Pyxidicoccus trucidator: one gene and its partner. The protein of the gene in region 2 interacts with the protein of the main gene of each other region in a pairwise test. Links are inferred from orthologs where the notes say so. Each region holds a gene or a part of one and is shown on either strand. Other genes may lie near its edges.

Region 1 (6,084 bases), on a different replicon or contig from region 2:
GGAGGGCGGCGCGGATGACCTCGCGCACGCGCTGGACGAAGTCGGGCGCCGGGGGACTGGCGGGCGGGGTGGCGGCGGGGGGCGCTCCGGCCGCGCGCTCCAGCACGGAGAGGAGGACGGGGTCGGCGCCCACCACGGGCAGCTCCAGGGTGGCCGCGTCCAGGGTGAGCGCGTTGCGGCCTCCGCCGAATTCCGGGGTGACGCCGAAGTGCTCCACCAGGGGGCGGAGGTCCGCCGGGGCGGGGTGGGCGAAGACGATGGCGCGCGGGCGCCAGGGGCGCTCGGTGAGCTGGCGGCCCACGTGGACGAAGAGGGCGAGGCCGTACTCGCTGGCGTGGCGGCCGTAGGCCAGGGGCTCGCCGGGGATGCCGTAGGCGAAGGTGCCGCTCCCGTCGGCGGCGTCGTGGAAGGACGCCAGCCACGCGGGCTCCAGCAGCGCCATGTAGCGGGCCAGGGCGCGGAAGGTGTCGCGCACCGTGGGCGAGGCCCGGGCGATGTACTCCACGAGGCCATAGGTGCCGCGCGGCACGCGTTGGGCAACGTGCAGGCCGAGGAACGCGTCGCCGGAGAGGGTCTCCGCGGCGTCGAGGAAGGCGTGCAGCGTGGCGAGCGGGAGGCTGAGCTCGGGCAGGAACGCGGCGTTGGCGGGGAACCCGAAGCGCTCCACCAGCGGGGACGGGTCGTGCCCCGTCGCACGCAGGTATGCGAGCAGCGGACCCACGAGCTGGGACCGGACCTCGGCCGGGGGCCTGGAAGGGGGCGGCGTCTCCACGCGGGGCGGGACGCTACCCCGTCCCGGGGGCGTTCACGAGGGCAGGCTATAGTCACGGCCCCTCGCCTCACGGGAGTGCTTCGCGTCCATGGACAACCTGGCCCACTCGCTCGTCGGTGCGTGGATGGCGGAGGCGGGGCTGAAGCGCACCACGCCGCTGGCCACCGCGACGCTGGTCATCGGCGCCAACCTTCCGGACGTGGATGCCGTCTTCGCCTTCGGGGGCACGGACGTGTCGCTCTACTGGCGCCGGGGCTGGACGCACGGCGTGCTCGCGCTGAGCCTGTGGCCCTTCGTGCTCACGGGGCTCATGCTGCTCTGGGACAGGTACGTCCGCAGGCGCAGGCACCCGGACCTGCCGCCCGCGCGCTTCGGCCCGCTGCTCGTGTGCTCGGTGCTGTCCGTGCTCAGTCACCCCGCGCTGGACTGGCTCAACACATACGGCGTGCGCCTGCTGATGCCCTTCGACGGGACGTGGTTCTACGGCGACACGCTCTTCATCGTCGACCCGTGGGTGTGGCTCCTCGCCGGTGCGTCCGTCATCATGGCGGATGCGCGTACGCGCCGCTCGGCCGCGGGCTGGCTGATACTGGGCGCGGCCACCACCGCGCTCGTCACCATCCCTGACTTCGTGCCGTGGCCCGCCAAGGCGCTGTGGAGCGTGGGCGTGGTGGCCATCCTCTGGCTGCGACTGCGGGCCTCGCACACCCTGTCCGCGCAGCGCGTGGCCACGGTGTGCGGCGTGGCGCTTGTCCTCTACCTGGGCGCCATCCTGCTGGGCTCGCAGGTGGCGGCGCCGGGAGCGCAGGCGTGGCTGCGCGCGCAGAACCTGCCCGTGGAGCGCACCATCGCCGGCCCGATTCCCGCGAATCCCTTCGTGCGGGACATCATCGCCCTGACGCCGGACCGCTATCACTTCGTCAGCGCGAACTTCCTGGCCGGGGAAGCAGACCGCTTCCGCTTCACCGACGCGAGCCAGCCGAGAGATACGCAACCCGGCCCCGTCATCCAGGCCGCCCTGGCCACGCCGGAGCTTCGCGGCCTCGCGAACTGGCTGCGCCTGCCGACCTATCAAGTCGCGGAGACGGCGGACGGCTGGCGCGTCCGCATCAATGACGTGCGCTACTCCCGCATGCAGAGCGGTGGGCTGGGCTCCGCCGTGGTGGAGCTGGACCGCGAGCTGCGGCCCGTGCGGGTACGGACCCGGGAGTAGGGCACCGTCCCTCGATGCCGGAGGGACGGTGACACCGCGCCGCGCCCTCAGCGCTTCAAGTCGATGCGCACCCACTCGCCCTGGGCGTCGCCGGGCAGCACGGTGAGGCCCTGGTTGCGGTAGGCCGCCTCCACGTCCGCGCGCTGGTGCGCGAGCACGCCCGCGAGCACCAGCCGGTCCTTCACCTTGGCCACAATCAGCGGCGCCAGCTCGATGAGCGTGTTGGCCAGGATGTTGGCCAGCACCAGGTCGAAGGTGCCGTCCACCAGCGTCAGCTCCTTCCCCGACACGTCGATGTCCGGCGTCCCGTTGTCCGTCAGGTTCTCCTGGGCCAGCTCCACGGAGATGGGGTCATTGTCCGTGGCCACCACCCGGCCCGCGCCCAGCTTCTTCGCGGCGATGGCCAGCACGCCCGTGCCGGTGCCCACGTCCAGCACGCTCGCGCCGGGGTGGTCCTTCATGTAGGCGTCCACCGCCGCCAGGCACAGCGCCGTCGTCGGGTGGTCTCCGGTGCCGAAGGCCATCTTCGGCTCAATCACCAGCCGCACCGCGTCCGCCGGCGCGTTCGCCACGTCCCACGGCGGCCCCACCCACAGCCGGCCCACGTGCACGGACTTGATGAGCGACTTCCACTGGTTGCTCCAGTCCTGCTGCGGCTGCTCCTCCAGCCCCACGCGGGCGGCGGGGAAGGACTCCTCCACCTGGGCCTGGGCGGCCTCGGCCGTCTCCCGGTCCTCGAAGTAGCCGATGACGATGGCCTCGCCCGGCTTCGGACCGCGCACGCCCGGCATGAGGGGCGCCTCGCGGTCCCTCACCTCGAGGCCCAGCGCGCCCGACTCATGGATGAGGTCCTGTACGGACTCGGACGCTTCCTCGGGCAACTCCACTGTGAGTGACAGATAGGTCTGGGACATGCGGGCCGTTTAATCCTCCCGTGTCTAGCGTGGAAGCGCCGTGAGATACCTTCGTTTCCTGGGACCCCTGGTCTTCCTGTCCGCCTGCTCCGGCCCCGCCGCGCCGGACGCGGCGGTGTGTCAGGATGTCGTCATCCGGCTGTGCCAGACAGCCTCCTGTCCCGGCGTGGGGACGGAGCTCGCCCCGGGCACCGACTGCGTGCTCTCCCTCCAGGAGCGCACCGGCTGTGGGGGGGTGGACTTCACCTTCACCTCGCCCACGCGAGAGCGGTTCCTGGACTGCCGCGAGCTGCTGCTGAGCAACGGCACCTCCACCGAGCAGCCGCCGGCATGTGACGACACCCTCCGCTTCCTCTTCGAGTGCCCGGACGTGGCGGGCTTCTTCCAGGGAGGTCAGCCATGAAGCGGCTCGGCGTGGCGGTGCTCGTCCTCGCGGTGGGCTGCGCGCCCCTGGACGTGGAGCGGCGCACCGAGCGCGGCCCGGTGGTGCGCACCTACACCCAGGAGAAGACGCTGGGCGAGCGCCTGCCCTTCGCGGACATACGGGTCCAGTGGCCCCAGCTCTCCGTCAGCTTCACCACGGCGGACATCTGCCGCACCGAGCACCACGAGGAGTACGCCGAGGAGGTCATCTCCACCCGCTACTCGCAGGGCGCGGCGGCGGCCGTGAGCTTCGGCGGCATCCTCACCGCGGTGGGCGGGGGCCTGCTGCTGGGGCGCTCGCTCTTCTCGGACTCGCCGGACCGGAGCGCCATCGACCGCGAGGGCCACTATGGCGCCTCCAGTCGCGAGGTGGCCACGGGGTGGGGCGCGGCGCTGACCATCCTCGGCGTGCCCGCGCTGGTGACGGGCCTCGTCATGCTCAGCCGGAGCGGCGAGGACCGCGAGACGCGCAAGGCGGATGAGATGGTGGCCCTGCGCGAGGTGCCCTGCCAGGCGAAGCCCTCGGACGGCGTGGTGGAGCTGGCCGGTGGCAGCGGTCCGCCGCCCCAGCCCCGCCTGACGTCCAATGGCACGCTGGTGCTCACCGCGGACGAGGTGCGAGACCTGTCCTTCACCGGCCTGCTGCTGGACGGCACCCCCGTCATCCTCAAGGAGGATGAGCAGGCCCGGCTGGAGACGTTCCGCACCTGCGCCACGTTGCTGGCCGCGCCGGTGGACCCGGAGGCATTGGCCCGCGAGGCGAAGAGCCACCCGGAGCGGCTGCGCATGAAGCGGGACCTCGCGCGCGCCTGCACCACGCTTCCCGGCGCTCCGGTCGGTCCGCTGCTGGAGGCCATCGACGCGGCCGTCGGTGGTGGGGACGCGCCTGCCTCCGGGACGACACCCGCGTCGACGCCGGGTTGACACCCGCTCCTCCCGCGCCACGGGACACAGTTCGCTAATCCACGCACCTGCCCTCCGGTACGGCGTTCAACCGGAAGCGCGTGTCCACCGTTTATTCCGGGCGAGGCGGTTGGCGGCGGCGAGCGGGCTCGTACGCAGCATGTGCGAGGGCCACGCAAGACTCACAGCTCGGGGGGCTGGGGCGGGGGCGTCGGCGTGACGTGCTCGAAGAAGGTTCCTGTCTCCCGCAGCGGATTCGCGGCTGTCCAGCCGTTGCGGAGTGCCGATGCGACGTCGTTCAGGGGGATTCTCGCTCGTCGAGGTGGTGGTCGTCCTCTCCATCCTCTCCATCCTCGTCAGCCTGTCCGTCATGGCGCTGGGTGTGCTGCCCGCGCGGGCTCGGATGTCCGGTGGAGTGCTGGAGCTGAACGCCGCGCTGTCCGCGGCCCGCTCCCACAGCCTGGGTCGCGGGGTGCGCACCGCGGTGCTCATCGACACCGCGGAAGGTGCGTCGGGGACGGACGTGCGCATCCGCTACTGGACGGTGGTGGACCCGTGGTTCCTGCTGGATGAGGCCATGGCGGCGAGCCCGCGCTGGAGCACTCCGGAGGAGCTGCTGCCGCCGCTGCCGGTACCGCCCGGCGTCGGGTTCCGCGTGCTGTCCTCGGGCCGCTTCGGCGAGTCCGTGCGGCTGGCGCCCTCGGGCTTCCGCTCGCTGGTGAGTCCTCCCATCCAGCCGGCCTGTGTCGACGCGCGGGCGCCCGCGGTGGAGCTGTCGTCGGGCACCATGGATGGCTCCTGGGCCTTTCCGCCTCCGTTCTGCCAGGTGCCCGACAACGCGCCCTGCACCTTCTGCTCGCTGGCCGGCGGCACGGTGCGTGGCGCCATCTTCTTCGAGCCGGACGGGCGCGTGGCGCTCCTGAATGCACAGGGCCAGGAGGACGCGCGCGGCGCGGGCTCCATCGTCTTCAGAGGGAGCGAAGGGGACGCCGAGGTGCGCGCCCTCGTGCTGCTGGACACCGGCTTGTTCCGCTCCTTCGAGGGGAGCCCGTGAACGCCATGCGCCCCTCCCACCCACGCCGCCGGGCCGCCGGCTTCACGCTCATCGAGGCGATGGTCGCCTCCGTCGTCTTCATGCTGGGGATGACGGGCCTGCTCGGCGCCATCATCCAGGCCCGCACCTCCACCGCCAGCGCCCGCCGGCACGTGCATGCGGTGGCGGTGGCCACGGACCTCGTCGCGCAGGTGCAGCTCTGGGCGTATGACGACGCGCGGCTGGTGCCCTCGGACTCGCCGTGCGCGGACGACCCCACCGACGGGGCCGGCGTGCTGCTGGATTCGAACGCTCCCGGCCATGCGGCCTTCCTCGCCTGCGCCCATGGCGAGACGCAGCTTCGCTCGCAGCCCTGGCACGGCCTGTCGGAGTCGGACTTCCCCGTGGGCGACGGCCAGTGGGACCGCTACCGGCGCTACTTCGTCGTCAGCGAGGTGGACGCGGACGGGCGCCCGGTGCCCGGGGTGCTGGCGCACTCGGGGGCGCGCAAGGTCGTCTGGGTGCTGGTGACGTGGAGCGAGGGCGGCACCGTCCGCCGCGTCACCAGCCAGGCCATCAAGTTCAACCCGGTGTCGCTCACGGGCATCAGTGGGGGGCGGTGATGCGCTCACGGCGAGGCTTCACGTTGATGGAGATGTTGGTGGGCACCACGGTGGCCATGCTCACCGTGACGGCGGTGGCCGCGGCCTTCATCGCCTTCACCCGGAACGTCTACACGCAGGAGGGCATCCGCGGAGGACAGGCCGGCCTGCGCTCGGCCCTCCATGATTTGACGCGGCAGCTCCGCATGGCGGGCTACGGCCTG
Region 2 (3,758 bases):
CCACGCAGAAGACCGTCGTGACGGGCGTGGAGATGTTCCGCAAGCTGCTGGACCAGGGCATGGCGGGCGACAACATCGGCGCGCTGGTGCGTGGCCTGAAGCGTGAGGACCTGGAGCGTGGCCAGGTGCTGGCCAAGCCGGGCAGCATCACCCCGCACACCAAGTTCAAGGCGCAGATCTACGTCCTCTCGAAGGAGGAGGGTGGTCGTCACACCCCGTTCTTCAAGGGCTACCGTCCCCAGTTCTACTTCCGCACCACGGACGTGACGGGCACGGTGAAGCTGCCGGACAACGTGGAAATGGTGATGCCGGGCGACAACATTGCTATCGAGGTGGAGCTCATCACCCCGGTGGCCATGGAGAAGGAGCTCCGCTTCGCCGTTCGCGAGGGCGGTCGCACCGTGGGCGCCGGCGTCGTGGCCGAGATCATCGAGTAACTTGCCTGGGCGGCCTTCGGGTTGCCGGGCTCAACAGTCCCGATTCGAGGGGAGGGCTCCTTCGTGGTAGCCTTCCCCTCTCGTATCTGGTGAGGTAGGTCATGCCGAAGGGCAATCGTTCCATCATTTCGCTCGAGTGCACTGTGTGCAAGGAGCGGAACTACACGACCACGAAGAACAAGCGGAAGAGCCAGGACAAGCTCGAGCTGAGCAAGTTCTGCCCTCGGTGCCGCAAGCATCAAGACCACAAGGAAGGTAAGGTCTAGGTCGGTAGTTCCAGGGAAGGTTCTAGGCCAGTAGCTCCAACGGTAGAGCAGCGGTCTCCAAATCCGCGTGTTGGGGGTTCGAATCCCTCCTGGCCTGCCAACTCTCAGTGGGAGCGGGGCCCCCGGTACCTGGAGGTACCGGGGGTTCCTGTGTTTTCGCAGTCCCACGTTTTCGCATCCGTAGTACCCCAGTGAGGCACCATGGCGACGGCATCAGAGGCCAGCCAGCAGGCTAACCGCTCGGCAATGGACCCGAAGCGGCTCGTGGTCATCTTCTATCTCCTCGCCGGCATCATCCTGGCCCTCTTCCTGGAGCGTGTCTTCGGGTTGCTCTGGGCCCGGTTTGGCTGGGGCGACCCCGTCCTCATCGAGGGCATGGACTGGAAGGTGTCCACGCTGATTGGCTACCTGCTCGCCGTGGGGTTGGCCGTTGGCGCGTACTTCCATCCACGCACCCACACGCTCTCGCTCGATGTGGCTTCCGAGCTGATGAAGGTCACCTGGCCGACCTGGTCGGAGACCCGGGCGTCGACCATGGCCGTGGTCGTCGCCTCGCTCGTGGCCGCCGTACTGCTCTTCTTCATCGACACCATCGCCTACAACTTGATGGTGGAATGGCTGCCCAGCGTGTGGGGGAAGCTGTAATGGCGATGAAATGGTACGTGGTCCATACCTACTCGAACTTCGAGAACCAGGCGAAGAAGAGCCTCGAGGAGAAGGTGCGCCTTGAAGGGCTCCAGGACCAGTTTGGCGAAATCCTGATTCCCATGGAGCAGGTCGTCGAGATGGTGAAGGGTGAGAAGAAGACGTCTCGCCGCAAGTTCTTCCCTGGCTACATCTTCGTGCAGATGGAGCTGAACGACCGGACGCTCCACCTGGTGAAGAACACGCCGAAGATCACCGGCTTTCCGGGCACGGCGCAGCACCAGAACCCGCTGCCCATCTCCGACCAGGAAGTGGCCCGGCTCACCTCGCAGATCTCCGAGGGCACGCTCAAGCCGAAGCCCAAGGTGCAGTTCGACGAGGGTGACACGGTGCGCGTCATCGACGGCCCGTTCGCCAACTTCAACGGCACGGTGGAAGAGGTCAACGCGGAGAAGGGCCGGGTCAAGGTGCTCGTGAGCATCTTCGGCCGCGCCACCCCCGTGGAGCTGGACTTCATGCAGGTGGAGAAGACCACCGGTTAGCTCGTGTTTTCGCGGCGCGCCCTCCATCTGGAGGCCGCGCCGCACGCGCTTCCGTGCCCGGTGACGGGCGCGGACCCATGGGTGGGAGGGCCTCCCCGTCTGGCGGCCCGCTGGTACCACCCCCTCGAAAGGCAGTCGTCAGCCGATGAAGAAGGTCACAGGACAGGTCAAGCTGCAGATTCCCGCCGGCAAGGCGAACCCCGCCCCGCCGATCGGCCCCGCGCTCGGTCAGCAGGGCGTGAACATCATGGAGTTCTGCAAGCAGTTCAACGCCAAGACGCAGGCGGAGGCCAAGGAAGGGCTCATCATCCCGGTGATCATCACCGTGTATGCGGACCGCTCCTTCACCTTCATCCTGAAGACGCCTCCCGCGGCCATCCTCATCAAGAAGGCGGCGGGCCTGCACACCGACAAGAAGAAGGGTTCTGGCGCGAAGAAGCCGGGCAAGGAGAAGGTGGGTCAGATCACCCGCGCTCAGCTCGAGGACATCGCCAAGAAGAAGATCCAGGACACCACCGCCGCGTCGCTCGAGGCCTGCATGAACACCATTGCTGGCACCGCGCGCTCCATGGGCATCGACGTGGTCGGCTAGGCCGCCGCCCACCCCACTCACGACAAGGATTTCTGTCATGGCTCAGAATGGGAAGAAGTTCCGTGCGGCCGCCGCGCTGGTGGACCGCGAGAAGCGTTACCCGATCTCCGAGGGCTTCGCGCTCTTGAAGAAGACGGTGGAGGCGCGTGCCTCCAAGTACGACCAGACGGTGGATGTCGCCATCAACCTGGGCGTGGACCCGAAGCACGCGGACCAGATGGTCCGTGGCGCCGTGGTGCTCCCGCACGGCACCGGCGCCACCGTGCGCGTGGCCGTGTTCGCCAAGGGCGAGCGCGCGACGGAGGCCGGCAACGCTGGTGCGGACATCGTCGGCGCCGAGGACCTCCAGAAGCGCATCGAGGAGGGCTTCCTCGACTTCGACACCGTCATCGCCACCCCGGACATGATGGGTGTCGTCGGTCGCCTCGGTAAGGTGCTCGGCCCCCGCGGCCTCATGCCCAACCCGAAGGTGGGCACCGTCACCATGGACGTCGCCAAGGCCGTTCGCGACGCCAAGGGCGGTAAGGTCGACTTCCGCGCCGAGAAGGCCGGTATCGTCCACGCGAAGATGGGCAAGGCCTCCTTCGAGCAGGACAAGCTCGAGGCCAACTTCAACGCGCTGGTGGACCTGGTGATGAAGCTCAAGCCGGCCACCGCCAAGGGCGTCTACCTCCAGGGCATCGCCATCTCCACGACGATGGGGCCGGGCATCAAGCTCGACACCACGGAAATCCAGGCTCGCCACCGCTAGGCGGCCAAGGAGGGCAGGCGGGCGTGAGACCCCCAACGGGGTCGTCAGGCCCGTCGCCCGTCTGACGTCACAGGTTCGAAAGTTCTGGATCTTTGCTGAAGCCGGGGGTATAGGCCCCCGGCTTTTGCAATTGGAGCGCCACGTCGCGAGACGCGGTGTTCCGACCTGGTTCATGACAGCAGGGACCCAGGGAAGAGCGGACATGTCCCGTTGGGAACCGGGCAACCGGTCGGGCGGTTCTCTCAACCCGGGGTTCAAACGACCGTAAGGTCAGCCCTGCCGAGACTGAGGGTGCGGTGTGGTGCCTCTCGGAGGCTCCTCTCGCTCTGCCACTTTGGCCCAGGCATCACGCCCGTCCTGATTGGGGCGGGCCAAGAAGGAGGTGAGTCAAAGTGCTGAAGAGCGAGAAGGAAGAGATGATCAAGGAGCTCCACGAGAAGTTCTCGCGGACCAAGTCGGCCGTTGTCGCCGAGTTCTCCAAGGTGGACGTGGAGACGGTGACGAAGCTGCGCAAGAAGTTCCGCG

Evidence for each region. The genes of interacting proteins can lie anywhere in the genome.
Region 1: the proteins of rplK (region 2) and G4D85_RS03735 interact in binary tests that used the Escherichia coli proteins (3 or more experiments, as listed by UniProt). The link is inferred for Pyxidicoccus trucidator from one-to-one orthologs.

The regions. Positions count from the first base shown.
Region 1 is NZ_JAAIXZ010000001.1:879,374-885,457, reverse strand. The notes cover bases 967-3,799. They hold G4D85_RS03735 (50S ribosomal protein L11 methyltransferase), read right to left. Parts: upstream 2,900-3,799; coding sequence 2,033-2,899; downstream 967-2,032. Other genes in these bases: G4D85_RS03730 (hypothetical protein), read left to right, coding at 3,299-3,799; G4D85_RS49155 (hypothetical protein), read left to right, coding at 2,940-3,302; G4D85_RS03740 (metal-dependent hydrolase), read left to right, coding at 967-1,985. Also shown: G4D85_RS03745 (AraC family transcriptional regulator), read right to left, coding at 1-721; more of G4D85_RS03740, read left to right, coding at 861-966; more of G4D85_RS03730, read left to right, coding at 3,800-4,246; G4D85_RS03725 (pilus assembly FimT family protein), read left to right, coding at 4,512-5,279; G4D85_RS03720 (type IV pilus modification PilV family protein), read left to right, coding at 5,285-5,881; G4D85_RS03715 (PilW family protein), read left to right, coding at 5,881-6,084. UniProt on the Escherichia coli protein: Methylates ribosomal protein L11.
Region 2 is NZ_JAAIXZ010000009.1:461,543-465,300, reverse strand. The notes cover bases 889-3,758. They hold rplK (50S ribosomal protein L11), read left to right. Parts: upstream 889-2,035; coding sequence 2,036-2,482; downstream 2,483-3,758. Other genes in these bases: rplJ (50S ribosomal protein L10), read left to right, coding at 3,626-3,758; rplA (50S ribosomal protein L1), read left to right, coding at 2,520-3,233; nusG (transcription termination/antitermination protein NusG), read left to right, coding at 1,348-1,890; secE (preprotein translocase subunit SecE), read left to right, coding at 905-1,348. Outside these bases: rpmG (50S ribosomal protein L33), read left to right, coding at 539-703. UniProt on the Escherichia coli protein: Forms part of the ribosomal stalk which helps the ribosome interact with GTP-bound translation factors.